2 regions of the Streptomyces sp. NPDC047017 genome follow, and region 1 is predicted to be linked to the other one. Evidence: riboswitches for the same ligand, from Rfam matches in the RefSeq annotation. Region 1 holds a riboswitch; the other holds the start of a gene.

Region 1 (4,660 bases):
TGCCCGGCCTCATCGTGAAGTTCGGTGACTATCCGCTGCACCACGGCGGGGTGGGGGCGATCCGCAGCCTGGGCCGCCTGGGCGTCCCGGTGTACGCGATCACCGAGGACCGCTACACGCCGGCGGCCTCCTCCCGCTACCTCACCCGGGCGTTCGTCTGGCCGACCAGCGGCACGGAAGAGGCGGACCATCTGGTGGAGGGCCTGCTGCGGATCGCCCGCCGCATCGGCCGCCCCGCGGTGCTCGTGCCCACCGACGAGGAGGCCGCCGTCCTGATCGCCGAGCACCAGGACGCCCTCGGCGGCCACTTCCTCTTCCCGCGCGTCGAGCCCGGCCTGCCGCGTCGCCTGGCCAGCAAGCAGGGCCTGCACGAACTGTGCGTGGAGCACGGCGTCCCGACCCCGGCCGCCGCCTTCCCGCAGTCCTACGACGACATCGTGGCCTTCGCCGAGCAGGCCCGTTTCCCGGTGGTGGCCAAGAACCGCGAGGCGTTCGTGCGCCGCAGCAGCCCCGCGGTGAACGGCACCACCCGGATCGCCACCCGCGCGGGCCTGCTCGCGCTGGCCCGGGACTGGGGCGAGCGGCCCGGGGTGATCCTCCAGGAGTACCTGCCGCGGGAGGCCGCCGAGGACTGGATCGTGCACGCCTACTTCGACCAGGACTCCACCCCGCTGGCCCTGTTCACCGGCGTCAAGGTCCGCTCGTGGCCGCCGCACGCGGGGATGACGGCGCACGCGTACGTCGTCGACAACCCGGAACTCGCCGACCTCGCCGCGCGTTTCATCAAGCAGATCGGCTTCACCGGCATCATCGACCTCGACCTGCGCTTCGACCGGCGCGACGGGCAGTACAAGCTCCTCGACTTCAATCCGCGCGCGGGCGCCCAGTTCCGGCTCTTCGAGAGCGAGTCGGCGGTGGACGTGGTGCGCGCCCTGCACCTCGACCTGACCGGGCGCAAGGTCCCGGCGGGCGAGCAGCGGGCCGGGCACCGGTTCGTCGTGGAGAACATCGACCTGCCCGCCCTCCTCGCCTACCGCCGCAGCGGCTATACGACGCCGCACGCGCCGGAGCGGGCGAGCGGGACCGAGCTGGCCTGGCTCGCCGGGGACGACCCGCTGCCGTTCCTCACCATGCTCGCGCGCTTCGTCCGGCCGGGCGCCCGCCACCTCCACCAGCTGTGGCGCACCAGCCGGCGCGGCGGCGCGACCGGCTGAGCGGACGGCGGGCGGCCCCGGGGCGGGTCCGTATTCTCTGATCATGCCCGCTCCCCGCGCCCACGCCCTCATCGCCACCGACCTGGACGGAACGCTGCTGCGCGGCGACGACACGTTCTCCGAGCGGACCCTGGCCGCGCTCGCGCGGGTGGCGGCGGCAGGTGCCCGGCATCTGGTCGTGACGGGCCGGCCGGCGCCCAGGGTGCGGCCACTGCTGAAGATCCTGGGCGGCGCGGGGCTCGCGGTGTGCGGCCAGGGCGCGCAGCTCTACGACGCCGCGGCCGACCGGCTGCTGTGGTCGGTCACCCTGGACCGGGAGACGGCGGAGACCGCGCTCGGCAAGATCGAGGCCGAGGTGGGGGAGGTGCACGCCGCGGTCGACCAGGACGGGGTCGACGGGCTCACGCTCATCGAGCCGGGGTACCGGATGCCGCATCCGACCCTGCCCGCCGAACGGGTCGATCGGCGCGAGGAGCTGTGGGGCGCGCCCATCAGCAAGGTGCTGCTGCGCCATCCCGTGCTGTCCGACGACGAGCTGGCGGCGGTGGCCCGCGGCGTGGTCGGCTCGCTGGCCACGGTCACCATGTCGGGCCCGGGGACGGTCGAGCTGCAGCCGTGCGGTGTGACCAAGGCGACCGGGCTGGCGCTGGCCGCCGGGCGCCTGGGGCTGGGCCGGGAGAGCGCCCTCGCCTTCGGCGACATGCCGAACGACATCCCGATGTTCCGGTGGGCCGCCCGGGGCGTGGCCATGGCCGGTGCCCACCCGGAGCTGAAGGCGGTCGCGGACGAGGTCACCACGTCGAACGAGGACGACGGCGTGGCCGTCGTCCTCGAACGTTTGTTCAGCTGACGCGGAGGTGGCGGACCGGACGGCCGATGTGCCGGCCGTCCGTCCCACCCCACCCCGCGCGGTCCCGTCAGTACGCGCTGAAGACGTTGTCGATCGAGCCGTAGCGCGCGGCGGCGTAGTTGCAGGCGGCCGTGATGTTGGCGACCGGGTTGTAGATGTCGAACGACGTGCCGGCCACGTGGTAGGCGTTGAACGTGGGCTGGATGACCTGGAGCAGGCCCTTGGACGGGATGCCCTTGGCGGCGTTGGAGTCCCAGTTGTTGATGGCCAGCGGGTTGCCGGAGGACTCGCGTATCACGTTGCGGTAGATGCCGTTGTAGGTGCCCGGGATGCCCTTCTGGGCCATGATCGAGAGCGACTCGCGGATCCAGCCGTCCAGGTTGTTCGGGTAGGCGACCGTGCTCACGGTCTTGGGGGCGGCGGCCGGGGTGGCCGCGGAGGCGGTGGTGGCGCCGATGAGCGGGAGGGCCAGGACGGCGGCACCCGTGCCGGAGACGGCGAGGGTGCGCAGGAGGCGGGCGGTGCGGGGGTGGCGCTGACCGTGTGCAGGCATGGGGAATTCCTCTCCGTCGCCTGCGAGGTGAGCTGTCGGGTTCGGGCGGGGAGGTGCCCGGCCGTGCCCCGAAGGACACGGCTTCACCCCGAGCCGTTCCGGCGCGGCGTACGACATAGGACGACGTACGGCGCTCCGGCCCGGCGACTTACCTGGGTCCCCCGCTCCTGCCAAGAAGTGTTCAGTCGATGGGTTTCGGGCGGTGGCAGGATTCGGCGTCCGCCCGATGGACCGGGAACGTATGCGAGAGCACATGTCCCGAACAAGTACCTGATTCATACATCGCCCTAGTTGACCTTGGTCTGGGGTGTTTGGGATGCTTGATCCTTTGCGATCGCCAACGGTCAACTGGCGTGTGCGGCAAGGGGAGGCGGGGGTGGCCGGGCGTCGGTGCCGGTGAAGGGGTGGCGTGACCCAACTCACGGATCGACCGGCCGGGGTGCATTTGCGGCCAAGGGGATTCGGGGTGTGATTAAGGGTGAATCGGACCCCGGCGGGATGCCACGGGGGCGGGTGGGCAGGCTGTCGCTTCGAGTGAGGCCGTGGCCCTCCGTCGCGCGGGCGGGAGGAGTGAGTCGAAAATATCTGTTCATACGTAGTGATCGAAAACATATCGGGCGTGATCCGATACCGCCTGGCCTGGAGCGGTGGGCGCTATCGGTGATCGAAACGTGACCGGATACGCTGACTTGAGTGATGGCAGCGACGTATCGACAAACCGCGTAACCGCCACCAGACACCAGCAGACAGGAGACCCCTCGTGACCGTCGTCGGGCCGTTCGGGCTGAGCGTGCGGGACCAGGCTCTCGAAGCCGATGTCCAGGCCGGGTTGGCGGCTGTCGAGGAAGGGTTGCTCGAAGCCACCAAGAGCGAGGTCCCCTTCATCACGGAGGCCGCGCAGCACCTCGTCAAGGCGGGCGGGAAGCGGTTCCGGCCGCTGCTCGTGATGCTCGCCGCGCAGTTCGGCGACCGGTACGCGCCCGGGATCGTGCCGTCGGCCGTGGTGGTGGAGCTGACCCACCTGGCGACGCTGTACCACGACGACGTGATGGACGAGGCCGCCGTACGGCGCGGGGTGGCCAGCGCGAACACCCGCTGGGGCAACTCGGTCGCGGTCCTGACCGGCGACTTCCTGTTCGCCCGGGCCTCCCAGATCCTCGCGGACCTCGGACCGGAGGCCGTCCGGGTCCAGGCGCTCGCGTTCGAGCGGCTGGTCACCGGGCAGATCCTGGAGACGGCCGGACCGCAGGACGGCCGGGACCCGGTCGACCACTACCTGGACGTGCTCGGCGGCAAGACGGGATCGCTGGTGGCCGTCTCGTGCCGGTTCGGCGCGATGATGTCGGGCGCCGACGAGACGGTCGTGGACGTGCTGACGCAGTACGGCGAGCGGCTGGGCGTGGCCTTCCAGCTGGCGGACGACGTCCTGGACATCGCCTCCGACTCGCACGAGTCCGGCAAGACGCCGGGCACGGACCTGCGCGAGGGCATCGCCACGCTGCCGGTGCTGCGGCTGCGCGAGCGCGCGGCCCGGCTCGGGCTGGCCGAGGACATCGCGCTGTGCGAGCTGCTGGACTCCGACCTGAGCGACGACGCGCGGCACGCCGAGGCACTCGCGGGGCTGCGGGCCCACCCGGCACTGGAGCAGGCCCGGCGGGACACCGTGCGGTACGCCGAGGAGGCCCGGGCCGCGCTGGCGCCGCTGCGTGAGTGCGACGCGAAGGCGGCGCTGCTCGAACTGTGCGACGCGGTGGTGCACCGGGCCGGCTGACGCCCCCTCACCCCGCCCGGCGAGCGGCGCCTCCACCCGACCCCTAGGGGAAAGGGTGGAGGCGCCGCTCGCCTGCGTCATACCGCAGGCGTACGCGGAGTTGGCTCCGGGGGCTGACGCTTCCGGCCGCCCGATTTGGTGTGATGGAGGCACGGACCACACCACTCCTCACCGATTCGGGTGAGAATGGCGGCTCAGGGTGGGAGCTGTGCAGACGGGAAGCCGCCGACGACGACGGAGGTAAGGCACACATGGCACCGTACGAATCCGAC
Region 2 (4,660 bases), on a different contig from region 1:
GAACGCCTTCGGCCGGCTGCAGAGCCCCGGGTACGCGGTGGAGTTCCAGCTGGAGCTGGCCGCCATGGCGGTCGGGGTGCTGCTCCTTGCCGTGCTGCTGATCCGCCGCCGCTGGCCGGAGGCCCTCTACATCGCGCTCAACCTCTGGGCGCTGGGCACCTCGTACTGGTACCTGTCCATCCCGCGCGCCACCCTGCTGTGGTGGCCGCTGTGGACCGGCCTGGCCCACTGGAGCCTGCGGCGGCGCTGGGTGAAGGAGGCGTACGCCGGTGTGGTGGCGCCGCTGGCGGTGGTGATCGCGGTGCTCTTCACCTCGGGGCGCTGGGCCGGCTGAGCGCGCCGGGCCGCAGGATGGAGGGAGCGGCGGGAGCGCCCGGCCACTCCGGTTCCGTCTCCCCGGAGCGCTCTTCCCCGGATGCGCTTTTCCGGAGCGTTCTCCCTCGGAGTGCCCCTCCGCCGCCCGGAGACCGCCCGCCGCCCAGAGAGAAGTGCGCCCGATGCCCCTCCCGTACGTCCTGCTGTCCGCCGCCGTCTCCCTCGACGGCTGCCTGGACGACACCGGTCCCGACCGCCTCCTGCTGTCCGGCCGGGCCGACTTCGACCGGGTCGACGAGGTACGGGCGTCCGTGGACGCCCTCCTGATCGGGGCCGGCACCCTGCGCGCCGACAACCCGCGGCTGCTGGTCAACTCGCCCGAGCGGCGCGCGGCCCGGGTCGCCGCGGGCCGCCCGGAGTACCCGCTGAAGGTCGCGGTCAGCGCCTCCGGCGAGCTGGACCCGGCCGCGCCCTTCTGGCACACGGGGGGCGAGAAGGTCCTCTACACGACCGACGAGGGCGCGGCGCGGCTGCGCCGGAGGGGCTTCACCGCCCCGACCGATCCGACCGCCCCGACCGATCCGACCGCCCCGACCGATCCGACTGCCCCGACCGATCCGACTGCCCCGACCGATCCGACCGCCCCGACCGATCCGACCGATCCGACCGCACCGACCGCCCCGACCGGTCTGTCAGGTCCGACCGCCTCGACCGCCCCACCTGCCCCGTCCGACACGGCCGCCCCGACCGCCGTCACGGTGGTGGCGCTGGGCCCCGTACTCGACTGGCGGCTACTCCTCGAACATCTGCACGATGCACGCGCGGTGCGCCGGCTCATGGTCGAGGGCGGCGGGACCGTGCACACCCAGCTGCTCCAGCAGCAGCTCGCCGACGAGGTGCAGCTCGCGCTCGCCCCGCTGGTCGTGGGGGAGCCGGGGGCGCCGCGGCTGTTCGGGCCGGGGCGGTACCAGCGCGGCCGGCTGCGGCTGGTGGAGACGCGGCCCGTCGGGGACGTCGTCCTGATGCGCTACGAGCCGACCGCGCCCGGCAGCGGTCCCCTCGCCGTCCCCGCGGACCGGCACTGGCTGCGGATCGCGTGCGAGCTGGCCGAGCGGTGTCCGCCGTCGCGGACCGCGTTCAGCGTGGGCGCGGTGGTGGTCGCCGCCGACGGCACCGAGCTGGCCCGCGGGTACTCACGGGAGGGCGGCGACCCGGTCGTGCACGCCGAGGAGGCGGCGCTGGCCAGGACCGACCCGGCGGACCCGCGGCTGGCGGGGGCCACGGTGTACAGCAGCCTGGAACCGTGCGCCCGCCGCGCCTCCCGCCCGCGCCCGTGCGCCCGGCTGATTCTGGACGCCGGGGTACGGCGGGTGGTCACGGCCTGGCGGGAGCCGGACACGTTCGTGGCGGCCGCCGACGGGGCCGGGATGCTGGCCCACGAGGGCGCGGAGGTCGTCGTCCTGCCGGAGTTCGAGCGGGCGGCCAAGGCGCCGAACCGGCATCTGCCCGGCGCGATGTAGGGCCCGGATAAACGTGTGTGCAGGCCACCCCGGATATGACGTACACTGGTTTCACCGACGCGGGGTGGAGCAGCTCGGTAGCTCGCTGGGCTCATAACCCAGAGGTCGCAGGTTCAAATCCTGTCCCCGCTACTGAAGACTCAGGGCCGGAATCCGATCAAGGATTCCGGCCCTGAGTGTTTTCCGGTGTCCCGGCCGCGATCCCTTCCCGCTCCCTTCCTGCCCTCTCCCCTCGATCGCTGATAACAAATGACATACCGTCAGGTGGGAGCGTTGCCTCATCGGGCCGCGTACGGGGATCGAAGTGGCCGGAAGGGGCGTCAACTCGCCCCGTTTTCTGCACCGGTAAGGCGTACGTCCTGGCCGGAAAGGTTTAATGATCAAGCCCTCCGGCTTGGAATCAGCGCCCCGGGTCTATTAACGTTCGATAACGCAGCGCGGTCGTCCCAGCCGTCACAGAGGCGGCTCCGTGCGCGCGCGCCGAATCCCGCGAGGGAACCGGGGAACCACCAATTTGGGGTGAATCGGGCGTCATCCACCGTGCCCGCACGGTCGGTTGACGCGCGTAGGAGACCTTCCCGCTCCGAACCCGTCAGCTAACCCGGTAGGCGAGACGGAAGGAAAGGAGCACGCCCGCGTGGCGTCCAACCGGCCTGCCCCTGAAGCCCCGTTCGTGCCGAACCAGCGCACCGAGTCCTTCGGTCCCGGTGACCGGCACACCGACGAGGGCCCGTGGGAGGAGTGGAACCCCACCGAGGACTCCCTGCGCCCCGCGCGCGGCCGGCACCGCGTCGCCAAGCAGCGCGGCGGCGGGCTCGCCCGCAGCTCCACCGTCCTCGGCGTCGGCGTCATGGCCGCCGTCGGCGCGGGCGGCATGGCCAGCGCCGACACCGGCAAGCCGCCGGTCGCCATCTCCCTGCCCGACCTGCCCGCCGTCGGTGCCCTGTTCGACGGCTCCGGCGGCCCGCAGGCCCCGCAGGGCTCCGCGACCCCGCTCAGCGACGTCACCGAGACCTCCACCGCCACCGGACGGGCGGCCACCGGCGCGGGCGAGGCGCTGCGCAACCGGATCATGGCCCAGGCCGAACAGCAGCGGCATCATGCCGATGCCGAGGCGCAGGCCGCGGCCGAGGCCGCCGCCGCGAAGCAGGCCGACCGGGCCGCCGCCCGGGCGAAACAGGAGGCCGAGGCCAAGGCCGCCGCCGCGAAGCAGAAGGCGGACGAGGCGGCCCGGCAGAAGGCCGAGGAGGCGCGGCTGGCCGAGCTGGCCAGGCAGTACACGCTGCCGACCTCCTCGTACACCCTCACGTCCACCTTCGGACAGGCCGGCTCCATGTGGTCCTCGGGCCACCACACCGGCCTCGACTTCGCCGCGCCCACCGGCACCCTGATCAAGGCGGTCCACAGCGGCACCGTCACCCAGGCCGGCTGGGCGGGAGCCTACGGCTACCGCACGGTCCTCACCCTCGACGACGGCACCGAGCTGTGGTTCTGCCACCAGTCGTCGCTCAACGTCAGCGCCGGCCAGAAGGTGGGCACGGGCGAGGTCATCGGCCGCGTCGGCGCCACCGGCAACGTCACCGGCCCGCACCTGCACCTGGAGGTCCACCCGGACGGCCAGGCCGCCGGCACCGACCCGATGACCTGGCTGCGGGGCAAGGGCCTCACACCCTGACGTCTCCCGGCCTGACGTCTCCCGGCCACCCGCCTCCCGGCGGGGGAGCGGTCCCGCCGGCCGGGTGGGTTTGCGCAGGCTTTGCCCGCCGGGCCCGGCGGGGCGCGGAATGAGCCGCTCCGCCGTCGTCGTTGATATCGGCATGACTTCTCTACGCAAACTGGGCCCGTCCGACCTCGAAGTCTTCCCGCTCGCCCTCGGCGGCAACGTCTTCGGCTGGACCGCCGACCGCGCGCAGTCCTTCGCCGTCCTGGACGCGTACACGGCCGCCGGCGGGAACTTCGTCGACACCGCCGACTCCTACTCCGCGTGGATCGAGGGCAACCACGGCGGCGAGTCCGAGACGATCATCGGCGAGTGGATCAAGGAGCGCGGCAACCGCTCCGAGGTCGTCATCGCCACCAAGGTCAGCCAGCACCCCGACTTCCAGGGGCTGTCCGCCGCCAACATCAAGGCCGCGGCCGACGCCTCCCTCAAGCGTCTGGGCACCGACCACATCGACCTGTACTACACCCACTTCGACCAGCCGGACGTGCCGGTCGAGGAGATCATCGGCACGCTCGACGAACTGGTGCGGGCGGGCAAGGTGCGGCACATCGCCGCCTCCAACATCTCCGCCGAACGCCTCAAGGCGTCCCTGGACTTCTCCGAGCGCGAGGGCCTGGCCCGGTACGTGGCGCTCCAGCCGCACTACAACCTCGTCTCCCGCGCCACCTACGAGGGCGCGCTGCGGGACCTCGCCGAGCGCACCGGACTGTCCGCGGTGCCGTACTTCGCGCTGGCCTCCGGGTTCCTGACCGGCAAGTACCGGCCCGGGACGACGGTCGACAGCGCCCGCGCCGAGGGTGCCGCCAAGCACTTGGGCACCGAGCGCGGCCAGAAGGTGCTCACCGCCCTCGACGAGGTCGCCCGGGCCCACGACGCCGAGGTGGCCACGGTCGCCCTGGCCTGGCTCGCGGCCCAGCCGACGGTCACCGCCCCGATCGCCTCGGCCCGGACGGTGGAACAGCTCCCGGCCCTGCTGGCCGTGGCGGACCTGCGGCTGACGGACCAGGAGATCGCGACGCTGACCGAGGCGTCGGCCTGAGCTTTCGGGCTTGAGCTTTCGGGCCTGAGCTTTCGGACTTGAGTGCGCCCCTGGCCTTCGGGG

Evidence for each region. A riboswitch is a leader RNA that binds a small molecule or an ion and turns the genes downstream of it on or off. The one in region 1 is predicted to bind cyclic di-AMP.
Region 2: it holds a riboswitch for cyclic di-AMP, as region 1 does, so the genes downstream of both, ABZ858_RS33870 (M23 family metallopeptidase) here and ABZ858_RS28080 (transglycosylase SLT domain-containing protein) in region 1, are expected to answer to the same signal.

What each region holds. Positions count from the first base shown of each region.
Region 1 is NZ_JBEYVW010000019.1:28,845-33,504, reverse strand. Features, by position in the region: gene ABZ858_RS28090 (ATP-grasp domain-containing protein) at 1-1,214, shown strand, start outside; gene ABZ858_RS28085 (HAD family hydrolase) at 1,258-2,064, shown strand; gene ABZ858_RS28080 (transglycosylase SLT domain-containing protein) at 2,132-2,617, opposite strand; cyclic di-AMP (ydaO/yuaA leader) riboswitch at 2,622-2,829, opposite strand; gene ABZ858_RS28075 (polyprenyl synthetase family protein) at 3,378-4,388, shown strand; gene ABZ858_RS28070 (DUF2092 domain-containing protein) at 4,640-4,660, shown strand, end outside.
Region 2 is NZ_JBEYVW010000027.1:60,765-65,424, forward strand. Features, by position in the region: gene ABZ858_RS33855 (mannosyltransferase family protein) at 1-334, shown strand, start outside; gene ABZ858_RS33860 (dihydrofolate reductase family protein) at 498-1,835, shown strand; tRNA gene ABZ858_RS33865 (tRNA-Met) at 1,894-1,967, shown strand; cyclic di-AMP (ydaO/yuaA leader) riboswitch at 2,304-2,461, shown strand; gene ABZ858_RS33870 (M23 family metallopeptidase) at 2,473-3,510, shown strand; gene ABZ858_RS33875 (aldo/keto reductase) at 3,653-4,597, shown strand.